4 regions of the Crenobacter cavernae genome follow, and region 3 is predicted to be linked to each of the others. Evidence: predicted binding sites of a transcription regulator. Region 3 holds the regulator's gene; each other region holds the start of a gene.

Region 1 (4,241 bases), 210 kb from region 3:
ACAAGCCGGAAGATCTCGCGGTGATGAACCCGTACAACGAGGTGCCGGTGCTGGTCGAGCGCGACCTGATCCTGCACGAGTCGAACATCATCAACGAGTACATCGACGAGCGCTTCCCGCACCCGCAGCTGATGCCGGCCGACCCGGTGATGCGCGCCCGCGCGCGGCTGTTCCTGCACCGTTTCGAGAACGAGCTGTTCAACCACGTGAAGTCGCTCGAAGCCGGCGCCAGCGGCAAGGAAGCGACCCGTGCCCGCGAAGCGATCCGCGACGGCCTGACCACCATCGCGCCGATCTTCGCCAAACAGAAGTTCATGCTCGGCGAAGACTTCACCATGATCGACGTCGCGATCGCGCCGTTGATGTGGCGCCTCGAGCACTACGGCATCGAACTGGGCAAGGCCGCCGCGCCTATCCTCAAATACGCCGAACGCATCTTCCAGCGCCAGGCCTTCATCGATTCGCTGACGCCGTCCGAAAAGGCGATGCGCAAGTAAGGAGCCCGCGATGGCCGGCAGTACCAAACCCTACCTGATCCGTGCGCTGCACGAATGGTGCACCGACAACGGTCACACGCCTTACGTCGTCGTCTGGGTCGACGGCCGCACCCAGGTGCCGCACGAGTTCGTCAAAGACAATGAGATCGTGCTCAACATCGGTTACAACGCCACGCAGGGGCTGAAGATCGCCAACGACTGGCTGTCGTTCTCGGCGCGTTTCGGCGGCGTGTCGCGTGACATCTGGGTCCCGGTGGGCAACGTGCTGTCGATCTTCGCGCGCGAAACCGGCGAGGGCATGGGCTTCGAGGTCGAACTCGCGGCCGACGCCACGCCGGCGCCGACCGAAGCTCCGGCGACCGATCCCAAACCGGATGGCGACGGCGGCGGTAAGCCGCCCGCTGCGCGCGGCCACCTGCGCGTGGTCAAGTAAGCGCGCCCGATCCGTTAGTGAAAACCGCCCGCACCGTTCTGGTGCGGGCGGTTTTTTTTGTGCCGGGCTCGGCCAACGTTGGCCGAGGACGAAAAAAAAAAGCGGGGATCATAAGACCCCCGCTGACAAGATGCACGGCCCGCCTCCTTCTCGATCGTCGATCTCGGGCCGCGCAAGAGGTTTATTCGACGCGCTCGCCGTGCAGCACCAGGTCCAGACCCTCGCGTTCCTTTTCTTCGTCGACGCGCAGGCCGATCACCACGTCGACCAGCTTCAGGATCGCGAAGGTGACCACCGCGCAGTAGACGACGGTCACGCCGACGCCGAGCGCTTGCACCGCGAGCGAACCTTCGACGCCGCCGATGTCCTTGACCGCGAACACGCCGGTCAGCAGCGCGCCGACGATGCCGCCGACCCCGTGCACGCCGAAGGCGTCGAGCGAGTCGTCGTAGCCCAGCATGTGCTTCAGGCCGGTGGCGCCCCAGTAGCACACCACGCCGGCGATCAGGCCGATGGCCAGCGCGCCCTGGGCGTCGACGAAGCCGGCGGCCGGAGTGATTGCCACCAGGCCTGCGACCGCGCCGGACGCGATGCCGAGCACCGACGGTTTGCCCTTGGCGATCCATTCGGCGAACATCCACGCGAGCGCGGCGGTGCCGGTCGCGATCTGCGTCACCAGCATCGCCAGACCCGCGCGGCCGTCGGCGGCGACCGCCGAACCGGCGTTGAAGCCGAACCAGCCCACCCACAGCATCGACGCGCCGATCAGCGTCAGCACCAGGTTGTGCGGTGCCATCGCCTCGCGGCCGTAGCCTACGCGTTTGCCGAGCACCAGCGCTGCCACCAGGCCGGCGATACCGGCGTTGATGTGCACCACGGTCCCTCCGGCGAAGTCGAGCACGCCGTAATCGAACATCCAGCCGCCCGGCGCCCACACCCAGTGAGCGACCGGCACGTACACCAGCAGCGACCAGACCGCCATGAAGACCAGCATCGCCGAGAACTTCATCCGTTCGGCGAACGCGCCGGTGATCAGCGCCGGCGTGATGATCGCGAACGTCATCTGGAACATCATGAACACCGACTCGGGGATCGTGCCGGCCAGCGGATGCACCGTCAGCTTGGCGGCGTCTTTGAGGTAGACGAGGCCGTCGAGCAGCACGCGGTCGAAGCCGCCGATATACGGATTGCCGGGCGTGAACGTCAGGCTGTAGCCGATCACCGCCCACAGCACGGTGATCAGCGCGCAGATCGCGAAACTTTGCATCAGCGTGGACAGCACGTTCTTGCGGCGCACCATGCCGCCGTAGAACAGCGCGAGACCCGGGATGGTCATGAACAGCACCAGCGCGGTCGAGGTCAGCATCCAGGCGGTGTCGCCGGCGCTGATGGTCTTGGCGTCGACCAGCGTCGGCGCCGCATCGGCCAGCGCCAGCGCCGGCATCGCGAGCCCGGCGGCGAGCCAGGCGAGACGGTTCAAGGATTTCATGGTGGTCTCCCTCTGTCGTTTACAGCGCGTCCGCGCCGGTTTCGCCGGTCCGGATGCGAATCACTTGGTCCAGGTCCATCACGAAGATCTTGCCGTCGCCGATCTTGCCGGTGCGCGCGGCATTCTCGATCGCCTCGAGCACGACCTCGAGCAGATCCTCGGCGATCGCGATCTCCAGTTTGACCTTGGGCAGAAAGTCCACCACGTACTCCGCGCCGCGGTAGAGCTCGGTGTGCCCCTTCTGCCGGCCGAAGCCTTTCACCTCGGTCACGGTAATGCCTTGCACGCCGATCGCCGACAGGGCCTCGCGGACCTCGTCCAGCTTGAACGGCTTGATAATCGCGCTAACCAGTTTCATGGCGGTTCCTCCCTCAAGGATCGGTTTGCCGGATTGCTTGCAGAGGCAATATGCAGAAAGCGTGCCAGCTCCCTATATAGGGCGCTGGCGCGTGATCGGCCGGAAAAATGACGCCGATTTGCACCGCGAAAGGGCATGTCGCATCGCGATACGCACCAATTTGGTCGCATTGTCGCGCGAGTTCGCACCAGGCTGGGGCAGTGCTCGGCCAACGTCGACCGAAGGAAAGGACGAGGGATGGGTGGAACCTTGCTGCGCTGCGGAGTCAAACCGGCGTCTGTCTGTCCTTTTTGCTACACTCCAGCAGACAGGAAATGACACAAGCAAGGAGACGACCATGCTCAGCCAGAAACTCTTCGAAGAAATCAGCAACAAGATCAGCGAAACCATCGCCGCGAGCCCGGCCAAGGATGTGGAAAAGAATATCAAGTCGCTGATGTCGTCGACCTTTGCGCGCATGGACCTGGTCACGCGCGAGGAATTCGACGTGCAGCAGGAAGTGCTCGCGCGTACGCGCGAAAAGCTGACGCTGCTCGAGGCGCGCGTTGCCAAGCTGGAGGCGGCGCTGTTCCCGGAAGCGGCGGCCGAGCAGGAACGCAGCGAAGCGAGCCAGGGCCACTCCTGACCCTGCGCCGATGACGCTCGCGATCGTGCAGAGCCGGGCCTTGTCCGGCATGCAGGCGCCCGAGGTCGCGGTCGAAGTGCATCTGGCGAACGGCCTGCCTTCGTTCACCATCGTCGGTCTGCCCGACACCGAGGTGAAGGAAAGCCGCGAGCGGGTACGCGCCGCGCTCCAGGTCGCCGGATTCGAATTCCCGGCGCGCCGGATCACGGTGAACCTCGCGCCGGCCGACCTGCCGAAGGAGTCGGGGCGTTTCGACCTGCCGATCGCGCTCGGCATCCTCGCGGCGAGCGGCCAGATCCCTGCGGCGAAGCTCGCCGACTACGAATTCGCCGGCGAGCTGGCGCTCTCCGGCGAGTTGCGCCCGATCCGCGGCGCGCTGGCGATGACCTGGCACGCGAGCCGCGCCGGCCGCGCCTTCGTGCTGCCGCGGGCCAGTGCGTGTGAAGCCGCCTGGGTCGAGCGGGCGACCGTGCATCCGGCCGATTCGCTGCTAGCGGTTTGTGCGCATCTGAACGGGATCGCTACGCTCGAAGTGCAGCCGCCGCTGCCGTTCGAGTTGGCGAGTCCTTATCCGGACCTTTCCGACATCAAAGGCCAGGCCGGCGCGCGCCGTGCGCTCGAAGTCGCCGCGGCTGGTGCGCACCATCTGTTGATGGTCGGCCCGCCCGGCACCGGCAAGTCGATGCTGGCCGCACGCCTGGCGGGCATCCTGCCGTCGATGACCGAAGACGAAGCGCTCGAATCGGCGGCCCTGCAGTCGTTGACGGCTCACGGCGCGTCGCTGAACTGGCGTGCCCGCCCGTTCAGAAGTCCACACCATACCGCATCGGCGGTGGCCC
Region 2 (4,241 bases), 380 kb from region 3:
GGCCGACGCTGTGCAGATAGCAGGCCGACACCAGCCCCCAGCCGAGGTAGTGACCGAGCTGGTTGCGCTGACCGATGTTGCCGAGCACCGTGGTCGGCGCGTTCATGTCGAACAGCAACCAGCCCTGCGCCAGCGGCGCGAGGCCGAGCGCTTGGGCGAAGCCGATCGCCGCCTGCAGCAAGGCGCCGAGTAGCACGACGGCGGCAAAAGTTGTCAGCACGGCGTCGCGACCCAGACGCGCGATAGCCTGCTGCTGGAGCGACGCGGCGAGCATTAGAAGCAGCAGCACGGTGGCGGCCTGCAGCGCCACGCCCGGATAGGCGGGCATCACGCTCAACGAAGGCAGCACCAAGCCCACGGCCAACGCGGCCAGTCCGAGCTGGACCCGGTGCAGCCGCGCCGACGGCGAAACGGATGGCAGCCAGGCAGCGAACAACGCGGCGAGCGCGATCAAGGCGGCGGCGGCGACGTCGCTGCACCAGTCGGGCAATGGCGCGTAGCGCAAAGGGCTGAGGAACGCAAAGGAAAGAGGTGCCAGCAACATGGCACCCAGCATATGTGGGGCGAACCGGAAACGCATGGATTAACCCATGAAAAACGGGCGGTTACCCGCCCGTTCGAGAAGGATGACGACTCGGAAATTAGCCGCGGCAGTTGGCCGGCAAATATTTCACATTGATACCAGACGAGGCCGCTACAGCGCACCTCCACTCGACCCCAGTAGAAGACAGGGTAGGCGTCAGAGCAAATTGGTTTGCACCACTCGCAACCTCGCCACCGACATTCGCCGCATTCAGCACTACAGTAATCACCCCACTAGTCCCAACAGTAAGGCTGGTAACGTATTTTGAAGTGGTCGACGTAACTCCTGCCGACGCATTGCTGACCGGCAACACGTTATTAGTCAACGCAAATTCAGAAACGGCCGTTTTGGCCGCTGCTGCAGCTTGCATACCTTCACTTACTTTGGCTCGTACCGTGTAATCCTGGTACGCCGGAATCGCGATCGCGGCCAAAATACCGATGATCGCGACGACGATCATCAGTTCGATCAAGGTAAAGCCCTGTTGTGCCTTCTTCATTTCCACTCCTCGTTATAGGTATGCATTAAAAATGCAGGGGTAATTTATCACAAACTCATTCATTCCCGGCAACTGGAAGGCATAAGCCGTCGCAAAGTGGACTCTCCGCCGCAGCGCCAGCGGTAGGAACCGCTCGCGTCCTCTTCGGAGGCGAGCCAGACTTGGGCGTTGTCCTGCACCTTGTCGTTCAACGTGATCCGGATCACGCCGACCGAACCCGATGCCGCCAGGGTCAACGCCTTCACGGCTTCGCCCCAGTAAGCCTCCGGTTCCTGCAGTCCCGCCGACGCGTTGCTGGTCGGCCAAGCCCCCTTCGACGCGTGATACTCCTCGGCCGACGTTTTCACGCTGCCGGCGAAGCCCATCGCCTCGGCCAGATAAGCGCGCTTGGTGTAGTCCTGATACGCGGTTATCGCCATCGCTGCGAGGATGCCGACAATCGCGATCACGATCATCAGCTCTATCAGCGTGAAACCTTGTTCACGGTCTTTCATGGCATAACCTCTTGTGCGCGGATATGACAAAGCATGGATCGTGCCAGCCGCTTTTCCTGAAGATTTTCCCGTTTCACGCCGCAAATTACGGCGTCATTGGTCACGAACTGACAATTTGCGTCAGTCCCGTCACGTAAACGGCGGCTATGTTAGCATCGCGCATCATTTAAATTCCTGCTTTGACGAGGCGAACGTGAGCGAATCCAGCGACTGGCTCGAACGCAGCCGACGCGCGGTATGGCACCCGTGCACCCAGATGAAACGCCACGAGCGGCTGCCGCTGATCCCGATCGCGCGCGGCGACGGCGCGTGGCTGATCGATTTCGACGGCAAGCGCTACCTCGACGCGGTCAGCTCGTGGTGGGTGAACCTGTTCGGCCACGGCCATCCGGCGATCAAGGACGCGATCAAGGCGCAGCTCGACACGCTCGAGCACGTGATGCTGGCCGGTTTCACCCACGCGCCGGTGGTAGAACTATCGGAGCGGCTCGCCGCGCTGTCCGGCCTCGGCCACGCGTTCTACGGCTCGGACGGCTCGAGCGCGACCGAGATCGCGCTGAAGATGAGCTTCCACTACTGGAAGAACCTCGGCCAGGCGCAAAAGTGCCGCTTCGTCAGCCTGGAGAACGGCTACCACGGCGAGACGGTAGGCGCGCTGGCTGTGACCGACGTGCCGCTGTTTTCGGCGACCTACGCCGAACTTACGCACAAGGGCCTGCGCGTGCCGACGCCCGACGCGCGCCTCGCCTTGCCCGGCGAGAGCGCCGCCGACGTCGCTGCGCGCGCCGCGACCGCGCTCGAGAACGTGCTGGCCAAGCGTCACGGCGAGATCGCCGCGCTGATCCTCGAGCCGCTGGTGCAGGGCGCCGCCGGGATGGCGATGTACCACCCCGACTATCTGAAGCGCGCGCGCACCGCGTGCGAGCGCTACGGCGTGCACCTGATCGCCGACGAGATCGCGGTCGGCTTCGGCCGCACCGGTACGCTGTTCGCGTGCGAGCAGGCCGGCATCCGTCCCGACTTCCTGTGCCTGTCGAAAGGCATCACCGGCGGATTTTTGCCGCTGTCGTGCGTATTGACGACCGATTCGGTATACGATGCATTTTATGACGATGACGTCGCGCGCGGCTTCCTGCATTCGCACAGCTATACCGGCAACCCGCTCGCGTGCAGCGCGGCGCTCGCGGTGCTCGACCTGTTCGAGCGCGAAGACGTGCTGTCCGCCAACCGCGACAAGGCCGAGCGCTTCAGCAAGCTGATGGCGCCGTTGGCCGAGCATGAAGCGGTGCGACATTTTCGCCACACCGGCATGATCTGGGCGTTCGACGTTACGACGTCGCGCGCCGACTTCTCGCAGGCCTTCTTCTCGGCGATGCTGGAAAAATCGTGCCTGACGCGACCGATCGGCCAATCGGTCTACTTCATGCCGCCTTACGTGGTCGACGACGAGCAGATGGCGCAACTCGTCGATGCGACCCTCGAAACGCTGTCGACGCTGCGCCTGGCCGGCGACGACGAAGCCGCCGAGGCGGCCCTGCCCTGACGATGTGAAAGCATGGAAGCGATCCTGGTTGATACCGACCCGGGCAGCGTGGCCGATTGGCTGGCCCGCCTGCCCTACGCCCAACCCAAACTGGCGGCCAAGCTGCTCGCCGAGACGGTGCACGCGCTCAACCGCGCCGAAGCGAAGCCTGCGCTGCGCCAGAAGCTGATGCGGCTGTACGCCGAGGCGGCCGACAAGCTGATGCACGCCGCCGAGAATGCGCTGGCGCTCGAGGAACTGACGCTGTCGCAGGACGCGCAGATCATCGCGTCGCGCACCCAGCGCGCGTTGGCCGAGGTCCATCGCGGCACGCTGCTCTGCCTGTCCGAACAATTGCAGAAGAAGGGGTGGTTCGAGCGCGACCAGCCCAAGGTCGAACTCGTCGTGCAGGCGCTGGCCAGCGCGCGTGCCTGGCTCGGCTGGGTGCACCAGAGCTATTTGCCGTTGCCGCGCGGCTTCTGGCACGAGGTGCACGCCCTCTACCGCCTCGCCGACGAGCGCGGCTGGCTGCGCGAGGCGCGCGACGCGTTGCCGCAGGCCATCACGCTCTACCGCGAACTGTTGCTGCTCGGCCTCACCGACAGCCGTCGCCTGACGCAGGAGCAGATCCGCTGGCTGCGCGCCGCCTTGCCCGAACTGGCGGCGACCGCACGCGTCCTGCCGCTGACCGGTCCGCTCGACGGCGGCCGCGGAGCCTACCTGGTCGACACCGCCGCCGACGCCCAGCCGTGCTACATGCTGATAGCGCCGCGCGACCCCGCGCACAGCTGGCTGTGGCTCGACCTGTCCAACACGCTGGCCGCGCTCGCCTTGCGCGAAGACAAGCTCAAGCACGCCCTGGCACAGGGCCCTGACGGCGCGGCGGAGGCCGAATTCGAACTGATCCAGCTGCTGTCGCACGCTTGGCAGCAGCCGCAGCGCCGCCGCCATTCGCGCGATGCGGCCAGCGGCGAATTGAACGTCGTCAGCCAACTCGCCGCCATCTGGCGGCACCTGAACGACGGCGCGGCGGCGCAGCCCCAGGCTCACGCGGACGCTCCACCCTGCCCATTGAGCGTCGTCAACCAGAGTCCGATCGGGCTGATGCTGCGCGGCGTGCCGCAAGGCCACAGCCTGCGCGCC
Region 3 (4,241 bases):
TGGTAGAGCTGGCGAACGGAGACGCTAGGCATGGCCGGACCATTCGGTGAGCAGGCGGTAGAGGGTGTCGCGGTCGGGCGCGGCGATCAGCGCCTCGCGCAGCGCGCGGCTGGAGAAGCGTTGTGCGAGTTCAGACAAGACCTGCAGGTGCAGGTCGGTCGCCTCTTCGGGCACGAGGAGCACGAACAGGCTCTGTACCGGCTTGCCGTCGGGCGCGTCGAAGGGGATCGGGTTCTTCAGGCGGATGAACACGCCGACCGCCTCCTTCAGCCCCTTGGCGCGTCCGTGCGGAATCGCCACGCCTTGGCCGAGGCCGGTCGAACCGAGTTTTTCCCGGGCGAACAGGCAGTCGAACACTTCGCTTCTGGCGATGGCGTGGGTGTTCTCGACAAGGAGCCCCACCTGTTCGAATACGCGTTTTTTGCTGCCGACGTCCAGGTCGATCAGGACATGGTCGGGCGCGAGGATTTTGCCGATCAGGCTCATACTGTGCGTTTGCTTACAGAAAAAACCCGGCCATTCTACGCTCAAGCGTAGTCTTGGCAAAAGGCCGTCAATGAAAAACGGGAACCCGCAGGTTCCCGTTTCGACAATCACGCCACTCAGGCGTTCGCCTGTTCTGTCGGCGCTTCCGGTGCTGGTGCCGGGGTCGGCGCGCGGCGCTCGTTGCGTTTTTCCTTGTGTTTCAGGACCTGGCGGTCGAGTTTGTCGATCAGCGCATCGACGGCTGCATACATGTCGGCTTCGGTGGCCTCCACGTGGATATCCTTGCCGGAGAGGTGAACGTTCACCTCCGCCTTCTGCACAAGCTTGTCGACCGATAGCGTCACGGCGACGTCGATCACGTCGTCGACGTGGCGGGTCACGCGTTCGAGTTTGCTTTCGATGTAGTCGCGCATCGGCGGAGTAACTTCGAGATGAAGACCGGTGATCTTGAGGTTCATACCCTAACTCCTTAGGTGACAAACGCCTGGGCCCGGCGGCCCGGCGGTTTTCTTGTGTGGCTCCATCGCGGGGCGACGGAACCCCTCAAAGAACAGGTGGGGTAGCAATCGGCGTTTTAAAGAGCCTTTTTCAAAGCGTCTTGCGCTGGGCGACCGCCGCGATCTGCATCGCCTCGCGGTACTTGGCCACGGTGCGACGCGCGACCTGGATGCCTTGTTTTGTCAGGAGGTCGACCAGCTTGCTGTCGGAGAGCGGTGCTTGACGGTCTTCGGCGTCGATCAGCTGCTTGATCAGCGCCTTGATCGCGGTCGCGGAACACTCGCCGCCGCTGTCGGTTTCCAACGCACTGCCGAAGAAATATTTGAGTTCGAAGAGCCCGCGCGCGCAGAGGAGGTATTTCTGCGTGGTCACCCGGGAGATGGTGGATTCGTGCAGGCCCAGTTCTTCGGCAATGTCGCGCAGTATCAACGGACGCATTGCCACTTCACCATGTTCAAAGAACGCTTGCTGCCTGTTGGCGATAGATTCCGACACTTTCAGGATGGTGTCAAACCGTTGCTGGATGTTTTTGACGAACCACTTGGCTTCCTGCAGGCGCGGCGCGAGTTCGCCGCTTTCGCCGCGCGCCTCGGACACCAATTTGGCGTAGCCGGGGTTGACGCGCAGCCGCGGCACGGCGCCCGGGTTGAGCTCGGCCTGCCAGCGTCCCTTGCGCTTGACCACCAGCACGTCGGGCACGATGTAGTGCGTCTCGTCGCGACCGAAGTTGGCCGCCGGATGCGGGGTGAGGCTGGCGATCAGCTGCTGCGCGAGTCTCAGTTCGGCGTCGTCGACCGAGAGCAGTTTCTTCAGCTTGCCGTAGTCGCGTTGGCCGAGCAGCGTCAGGTGCTTCTCGACGATGGTGCGTGCGCTCGCAAGCCCCGGCGTGACGCGGGGCAGGCTGGCCAGCTGTAGCAGCAGGCAGCCGGTCAGGTCGAAGGCGCCGACGCCGGCCGGGTCGAAGCCCTGCAGCAGTTCGAGACCGTCCTCGAGCTCTTCGAGCGTCAGTTCGAGTTCGGCCGGCAGTTCGGCGAGCACCGCTTCGAGCGGCTGCGGCATGAAACCGTCGTCGTCGAGCTCTTCGATCAACAGGCTGACGACGCCGTGTTCGCGCGTCGACATCGCGATTTCGCCGAGCTGGGCGATCAGGTGTTCGCGCAGCGACACCGGGCAGGCGACGTTGGCGAGCGGGTCGTAGTCGTCGTTGTCGCCGCGCGCGGCGCCGCGTCCCCAGTCGGACAGCTCGCCCGGCAACGTGTCGGCGCCGTCGGCCGAGCCGTTGTCGGCGGCGGGCTCGGCCAACCTTTCCTCGCCGGACGCTTCGCTCGGGCCGTCGTCCATCCGTTCGATCAGCGGGTTGTCGAGCAACACCCGTTCGACCTCGGATTGCAGGTCGAGCGTCGACAGCTGCAACAGCTTGATCGACTGCTGCAGCTGCGGGGTGAGGGTGAGATGTTGCGAGACCTTGAGCTGGAGGCTCTGCTTCATGGCGTGGCCATTACAGGTGGAAGTGCTCGCCGAGATAGACTTCGCGAACCTTCTCGTCGTTGACGAGCGTGTCCGGTTCGCCCGAGGCGAGCACAGCGCCTTCACTGATGATATAGGCGCGATCGCAGATGCGCAGCGTTTCGCGCACGTTGTGGTCGGTGATCAGGACGCCGATGCCGCGCTCGCGCAGGAAGGCGATGATCTTCTGGATGTCGATCACCGCGATCGGGTCGACGCCGGCGAACGGTTCGTCGAGCAGGATGAAGCGCGGCCGCGTGGCGAGCACGCGCGCGATCTCGACGCGGCGTCGTTCGCCGCCGGACAGCGCCAGCGCGTTGGTGTCGCGAAGGTGGGCGATGTTGAGGTCGTCGAGCAGGAGTTCGAGCTCCTTATCGAGGTTCTCGCCCTTCAGGCCGCCGATCTCGAGCACGGCGCGGATGTTTTCCTCGACCGTCATCCTGCGGAAGATCGACGCTTCCTGCGGCAGGTAGCCGAGCCCCATGCGTGCGCGCTTGTGGATCGGCAGGCGGGTGATGACAGTGCCGTCCAGTTCGATCTCGCCACCGTCGGCCGCGACGAGGCCGACGATCATGTAGAAGCTGGTCGTCTTGCCGGCGCCGTTCGGCCCCAAGAGGCCGACGACCTCGCCGCTGGCGATGTCGAGCGACACGTCGCGCACGACGGCGCGCTTCTTGAAGCGTTTCTGCAGGTGGCGGACGGTGAGCTGGCTCTGCGTCATTTCTGGCCTTCGTCCTTCGGTTGCAGGATCACGGTGACGCGACCCTTGTTCGGGCCCTGCACGCTGCCGCCGCTGACCTGGTAGACCTCGGTCTCGGTGTTGTAGGTGATGACTCCGCCGGTGACGACGTCGGCGCCGCGCTTGACGCGCGCATTGCCGGTGAGCACGACCTGGTTGCTGGCGCTGGTGTAGTCGACGCGCGAACCCTGGCCTTCGACGTACTCGGGGCGGGCTTCGAGTTTCTGGCGGAAGGTGGCCGGGCGGCCTATGCCCTGCAGCGTCTGGCGGCCCTGCGCGTCGCGGGTGACGGTCAGCTGGTCGGCGGTCGCCTTGAGCGTGCCCTGGATCACGATCACGTTGCCCTGCCAGACGGTGACGCCCTTGAGCTGGTCGAGCGTGCCGGCGTCGGCGCTGATCTCGATCGGCTTCTTCTGGTCGGCCTTTTCCGCCCAGGCCGGCAGCGTGGCCAGGCCGACGAGGACCGCGGTCAAAAGCTTACTGTACATATTTCACCCTTGCGTGGGAGAGGAGCCGCAACAGGCCCTTCTGCTGCTGGTATTCGAAACCGATGGCGTTGGCGATCGACTCGCCATAGTGGATTTCCACCGGCGTCTTGGCGCTGGCGACGCGCGTACGCGTGTTGATCGTGATCCGGCTGCCGTAGACGTGGGTGTCCGGCTGGCCGGCGACGCCCGGCTTGAAGAAGTGCGCCTTCTGTTCGAGAAAGGCGATGCCGTCCTGCCGGTTGTAGCGCGCGATGGCGCCGGCGGCGCGGTAGGCGAGCGCGCCGGCCTGGTAGTTGTCGAGCACGGCCTCGCGCAGGTGGAGGTCGGGCTGCTTGGGGAACTGCCAGCCCTGTTTGGCGACGAGGCGTTCCTGGATGCGGCCTTGCGCGTCAAAGCGCGTCGCACTGAAGTCTTCGACCGTGTACTCGGGACGGCTCGGGTCGAGCTCCTTGCCCGACGGGCTCCAGCGCGAGATCTGGTCGAGCCAGAAAGCGAGCATCGCCATCAGGCCGACGAGCGCGATC
Region 4 (4,241 bases), 1.4 Mb from region 3:
ACAGCAGTTTGGCTGCGCGCGCCTCGGCCGAGTAGGCGTCGATGTGCGCAAGGTCGGCATGCAGGTGGCCGATCGCCTCGCCGTCGTGGCGCGCTTCGGCCTCGGCCAAGCTTTGCTGCAGATCGCGCAGTTCGGCGTCGCCGTCGAGCACGTAGTCGAGCGCGGGCGTGTCGAGCGCAGGCGTTTCCTGCGCGACGTGAGCCTGCGTCCAATGCGCGGGGACGACGAGGTCGCCGCCGTCGGCGATCAGTTCACCGCGCAACAGCGCGAACAGGCTCGACTTGCCGGCGCCGTTGGCGCCGACCAGGCCGGTGTTCTGCCCGGGCAGGAAGTTCGCGGTCGCGCCGGACAACAGTTCTTTGGTGCCGCGGCGCAGGGTGAGGTTTTTCAGCTGGATCATGAGTCAGGGTCGCCGGCCCGGTTGCCCGTGCCGGCGTGAAGGGGGTTAAGCGGTCGGCAGCGCCGACAGGTCCCAGCGCGGCTTGATGGTGAAGGCGCCGGGCGCGTGCGCGTGTTTCAGGCGCATCGCGCCGGCGAAGGCGATCATCGCGCCGTTGTCGGTGCACAGCGCCAAGGGCGGGTAGAACACCTCGAGTTTGCGGCGTGCTGCGGCGTCGTCGAGCGCGGCGCGTAGCTGCTTGTTGGCGCCGACGCCGCCGGCGACCACCAACCGCTTCATGCCGGTCTGTTTCAAGGCTTTCAGCGATTTTTTCACCAGCACCTCGACGATCGCCTCCTGGAACGCGTGGCAGATGTCGCAGCGCAGCGGCTCGGTCAGCTCGCCGTGCTCGGCTTCGACCTGGCGCACCAGCGTCAATACCGCGGTCTTGAGCCCGGAGAAGCTCATGTCGAGGTCGGGCGAATGCAGCATCGGGCGCGGCAGCGTGAAGCGGTGCGGCGTGCCTTGCTCGGCCAACCTCGACAGCGTCGGGCCGCCCGGATAGTCGAGGCCGAGCAGCTTGGCGGTCTTGTCGAACGCCTCGCCGGCGGCGTCGTCGAGCGTCTCGCCGAGCACCTGGTAGTCGCCGATGCCCTTGACCGCCATCAGCTGCGTGTGGCCGCCCGAGACGAGCAGCGCGACGAAGGGAAAGTCGGGACGCGGCTCGGATAGCAAGGGCGACAACAGATGGCCTTCGAGGTGGTGGATGCCGACGACCGGGATGTTGAGACCGAAGGCGAGCGCGTTGGCGAAGCTGGCGCCGACCATCAGCGCGCCGCCGAGGCCCGGCCCTTGCGTGTAGGCGATCGCCGAGACCTCGGCCAAGGTCTTGCCGGCGTCTTTCAGGCACGCTTCGGTCAGCGGCAGTACGCGGCGGATATGGTCGCGGCTGGCGAGTTCGGGCACCACACCGCCGTACTCGGCGTGCATCGCCATCTGCGTGTGCAGATGGTGGGCGAGCAAGCCCTGGTCGAGGTCGTAGAGCGCGACCCCGGTTTCGTCGCAGGACGATTCGATTCCGAGTACCAACATGGCGTGTTTCTATGAGGCGAAACCGCCATTTTACCGGTGATTCTTTATGACCCCAACCGGCGATGGTAGGCTTGTCGTTTTTGCCGGATCAGGAGGAGGACAGATGAAAGCACGACTCAAGTGGGTGGAGGGTGTCTGCTTCATGGGCGAGACCGGCAGCGGCCACGCCGTCGTGATGGACGGCGCGCCCGAGGGCGGCGGCCGCAACCTCGGTCCGCGTCCGATGGAGCTGGTGCTGCTCGGCACCGCCGGCTGCACCAGTTACGACGTGATCACCATCCTGAAGAAGGCGCGCCAGGACGTGCGCGACTGCTGGGTCGAGCTCGACTCGGAGCGCGCGAGCGAAGACCCGAAGGTGTTCACCAAGATCCACTTCCACTTCATCGTCGTCGGCCACGGCGTGAAGCCGGAGTTGGTCGAGCGCGCGATCAAGCTGTCGGCCGAGAAGTACTGCTCGGCGTCGATCATGCTCGCCAAGACCGCCGAGATCACGCACGACTTCGAGATCCGCGAAGCGGATTGATTGCCGCATCGTTGCCGCCGCCAAGAACGCCACCGTCCGGTGGCGTTTTTCATGGCCGCGCTGGCAAAACTTGCCGCTCGCGTTTGCCGGCTGCGGCAAGCCGGTGCCGTCGCCGTTTTCCGCGCAAGGGCTTTCGGATCAACGCATCAATTGCAAACAAACGTTAATGCAGGCTCGGCCAACGTTGGCCGAGCCTGGCACGGAACATGCTTATGTTTTGCGTCCCCGGGAGATTCCATGCTCGACAAGATCGCCAAACACTTCGACTTCCAGCAGCGCGCGCTTGACTTGCGCGCCTACCGCGCCGAGGTGATCGCCAGCAACATCGCCAACGCCGATACGCCTTACTACAAGGCGATGGATTTCGACTTTGGCGCGGCGATGAAGTCGGCCGAAGACGGCCAGGGCAAGCTGGCGCTCGCCGCGACCGCTGCACGCCACCTGGCGGGCAGCGCGGGTGCAGGCTCCACGACGAATGGCGCCGACCTGCAATACCGCGGCGCGGTGCAGCCCAGCCTGGACGGCAACACGGTCGACATGGACGTCGAGCGCGGCGCCTTCGCCGACAACGCGATGAAGTACCAGTCGACGCTGACCTTCCTCAACCGCCGCATCTCCAGCCTGAACGACGCCATCAAGGGAGGCCAGTAAGCATGTCCTTGTCCAATGTGTTCGGCATCGCCGGCTCGGCGCTGACCGCCCAGTCGCAGCGCCTCAACCTGGTGGCGAGCAATATCGCCAACGCCGAGAGCGCGACGAGCTCGACCGGCGAGCCGTACCGCGGCCGCCACGTGGTGTTCACCGCGATCCCGGTGTCGGCCAGCCAGCCGCAGGTCGCCGGCGTGCGCGTGACCTCGGTCGTCGAGGACAAGACGCCGTTCAAGCTCAAGTTCGACCCGGCCAACCCGCTCGCCGATGAGCGCGGCTACGTGAAGCTGCCCAACGTGAACCCGGTGGAGGAAATGGCCGACATGATCTCGGCCGCGCGCTCCTACCAGACCAACGTCGAAATGATGAATACCGCCAAGTCCCTGCTGCAGAAGACGCTGCAGCTCGGCCAGTAATCGCGAGCGAGGTACAAATGGCCACCATCGACCAGAGCATCCTGAACAAGATCAACGGCACCACCGGCACGAGTGGTAGCGGGACCACGAAAGACGTCAGCAGCGCCGATGCGATCCAGAACCGTTTCCTGAAACTGTTCACCACGCAGCTGCAGGCGCAGGACCCGCTGAACCCGATGGACAACTCGCAGATGACCGCACAGATGTCGCAGATCAGCACCGTCACCGGCCTCGAGAAGCTGAACCAGGCGATGTCGGGCCTGACCCAGGCGCAGATGGCGTCGCAGTCGCTGAACGCCGCCGCGCTGATCGGCCGCAACGTGCTGGTCGGCGACAGCGGGCTGAACCTCAAGGACGGCTCGGCCCGCGGCGCGGTCGGCCTCAGCCAGAATGCCGACCAGCTGAAGATCGACGTCAAGGACAGCAGGGGCAACGTGGTCGACAGCTTCTCGATCGAGCAGCCCAAGAACGGCCTGACCTATTTCGGCTGGGACGGCAAGAACGTGACCGGCGAACAGCTGGCCGACGGCGAATACTCGTTCGCGGTCACCGCGACCCAGGGCGGCAAGCAGATCGACGCGACCGCGCTGTCCTATCAGCAGGTCAAGAGCGTCGGCATCGACGGCCTCACGCCTAACCTGTCGCTCGGCAACGGCAAGCGGGTGACGCTGGATACCGTGGTCGAAGTGGCGGCGTAAGCCCCCGTAAAACAAAATCAGGAGCGGAACATGGGTTTTCAGCAGGGTTTGAGCGGTCTGTCCGCCGCCTCGAAGCAACTCGACGTGATCGGCAACAACGTATCCAACGCCAATACCATCGGCTTCAAGGGCTCGCGCGCCGAGTTCTCCGACATCTACGCGAGCAGCCTGTACGGCGTCGCCAACGCGCAGACCGGTATCGGCGCCAAGACGGTGGGCGTGTCGCAGCAGTTCACCCAGGGCAACCTCACCAACACCAGCAATCCGATGGACCTGGCGATCGCCGGTAACGGTTTCTTCCGCGTCGAGAACAAGGGCGACGTCGGCTATATGCGCAACGGCCAGTTCCAGCTCGACCGCGAAGGCTACTTCGTCAACAACGGATTTAAGCTTACCGGCTACCAGGCCGACGCCAACGGCACCATCGTCGCCGGCCCGCCGGTCGAACTGCAGGTCGATACCGCCAACATCGGCGCCAAGGCCAC

The links. Region 3 encodes sigma-54, which starts transcription at its own class of promoters, with help from an activator protein. Its sites were predicted from a motif close to CTGGCACGCTTCATGCTT; they were not measured.
Region 1: glnK (P-II family nitrogen regulator) is a predicted target of sigma-54. The motif match lies at 2,828-2,845, and genes of this name have one in related genera.
Region 2: DWG20_RS03670 (pilin) is a predicted target of sigma-54. The motif match lies at 1,606-1,623, and genes of this name have one in related genera.
Region 4: flgB (flagellar basal body rod protein FlgB) is a predicted target of sigma-54. The motif match lies at 2,189-2,206, and genes of this name have one in related genera.

Annotation. Positions count from the first base shown of each region.
Region 1 covers NZ_CP031337.1:570,004-574,244, reverse strand. Annotated here, with positions in the region: gene DWG20_RS02710 (glutathione S-transferase N-terminal domain-containing protein) at 1-497, shown strand, start outside; gene DWG20_RS02705 (ClpXP protease specificity-enhancing factor) at 508-930, shown strand; gene DWG20_RS02700 (ammonium transporter) at 1,112-2,410, opposite strand; gene glnK (P-II family nitrogen regulator) at 2,439-2,777, opposite strand; gene DWG20_RS02690 (accessory factor UbiK family protein) at 3,115-3,402, shown strand; partial or broken gene DWG20_RS02685 (YifB family Mg chelatase-like AAA ATPase) at 3,413-4,241, shown strand, end outside.
Region 2 covers NZ_CP031337.1:743,145-747,385, forward strand. Annotated here, with positions in the region: gene DWG20_RS03660 (PglL family O-oligosaccharyltransferase) at 1-544, opposite strand, end outside; gene DWG20_RS16535 (pilin) at 642-1,082, opposite strand; gene DWG20_RS03670 (pilin) at 1,142-1,576, opposite strand; gene bioA (adenosylmethionine--8-amino-7-oxononanoate transaminase) at 1,770-3,119, shown strand; gene DWG20_RS03680 (hypothetical protein) at 3,132-4,241, shown strand, end outside.
Region 3 covers NZ_CP031337.1:360,804-365,044, reverse strand. Annotated here, with positions in the region: gene hprK (HPr(Ser) kinase/phosphatase) at 1-32, opposite strand, end outside; gene ptsN (PTS IIA-like nitrogen regulatory protein PtsN) at 25-486, opposite strand; gene hpf (ribosome hibernation-promoting factor, HPF/YfiA family) at 603-944, opposite strand; gene DWG20_RS01640 (RNA polymerase factor sigma-54) at 1,075-2,472, opposite strand; gene lptB (LPS export ABC transporter ATP-binding protein) at 2,483-3,211, opposite strand; gene lptA (lipopolysaccharide transport periplasmic protein LptA) at 3,208-3,717, opposite strand; gene lptC (LPS export ABC transporter periplasmic protein LptC) at 3,707-4,241, opposite strand, start outside.
Region 4 covers NZ_CP031337.1:2,188,341-2,192,581, forward strand. Annotated here, with positions in the region: gene abc-f (ribosomal protection-like ABC-F family protein) at 1-400, opposite strand, end outside; gene tsaD (tRNA (adenosine(37)-N6)-threonylcarbamoyltransferase complex transferase subunit TsaD) at 446-1,471, opposite strand; gene DWG20_RS10630 (OsmC family protein) at 1,575-1,994, shown strand; gene flgB (flagellar basal body rod protein FlgB) at 2,232-2,645, shown strand; gene flgC (flagellar basal body rod protein FlgC) at 2,648-3,058, shown strand; gene DWG20_RS10645 (flagellar hook assembly protein FlgD) at 3,076-3,756, shown strand; gene flgE (flagellar hook protein FlgE) at 3,787-4,241, shown strand, end outside.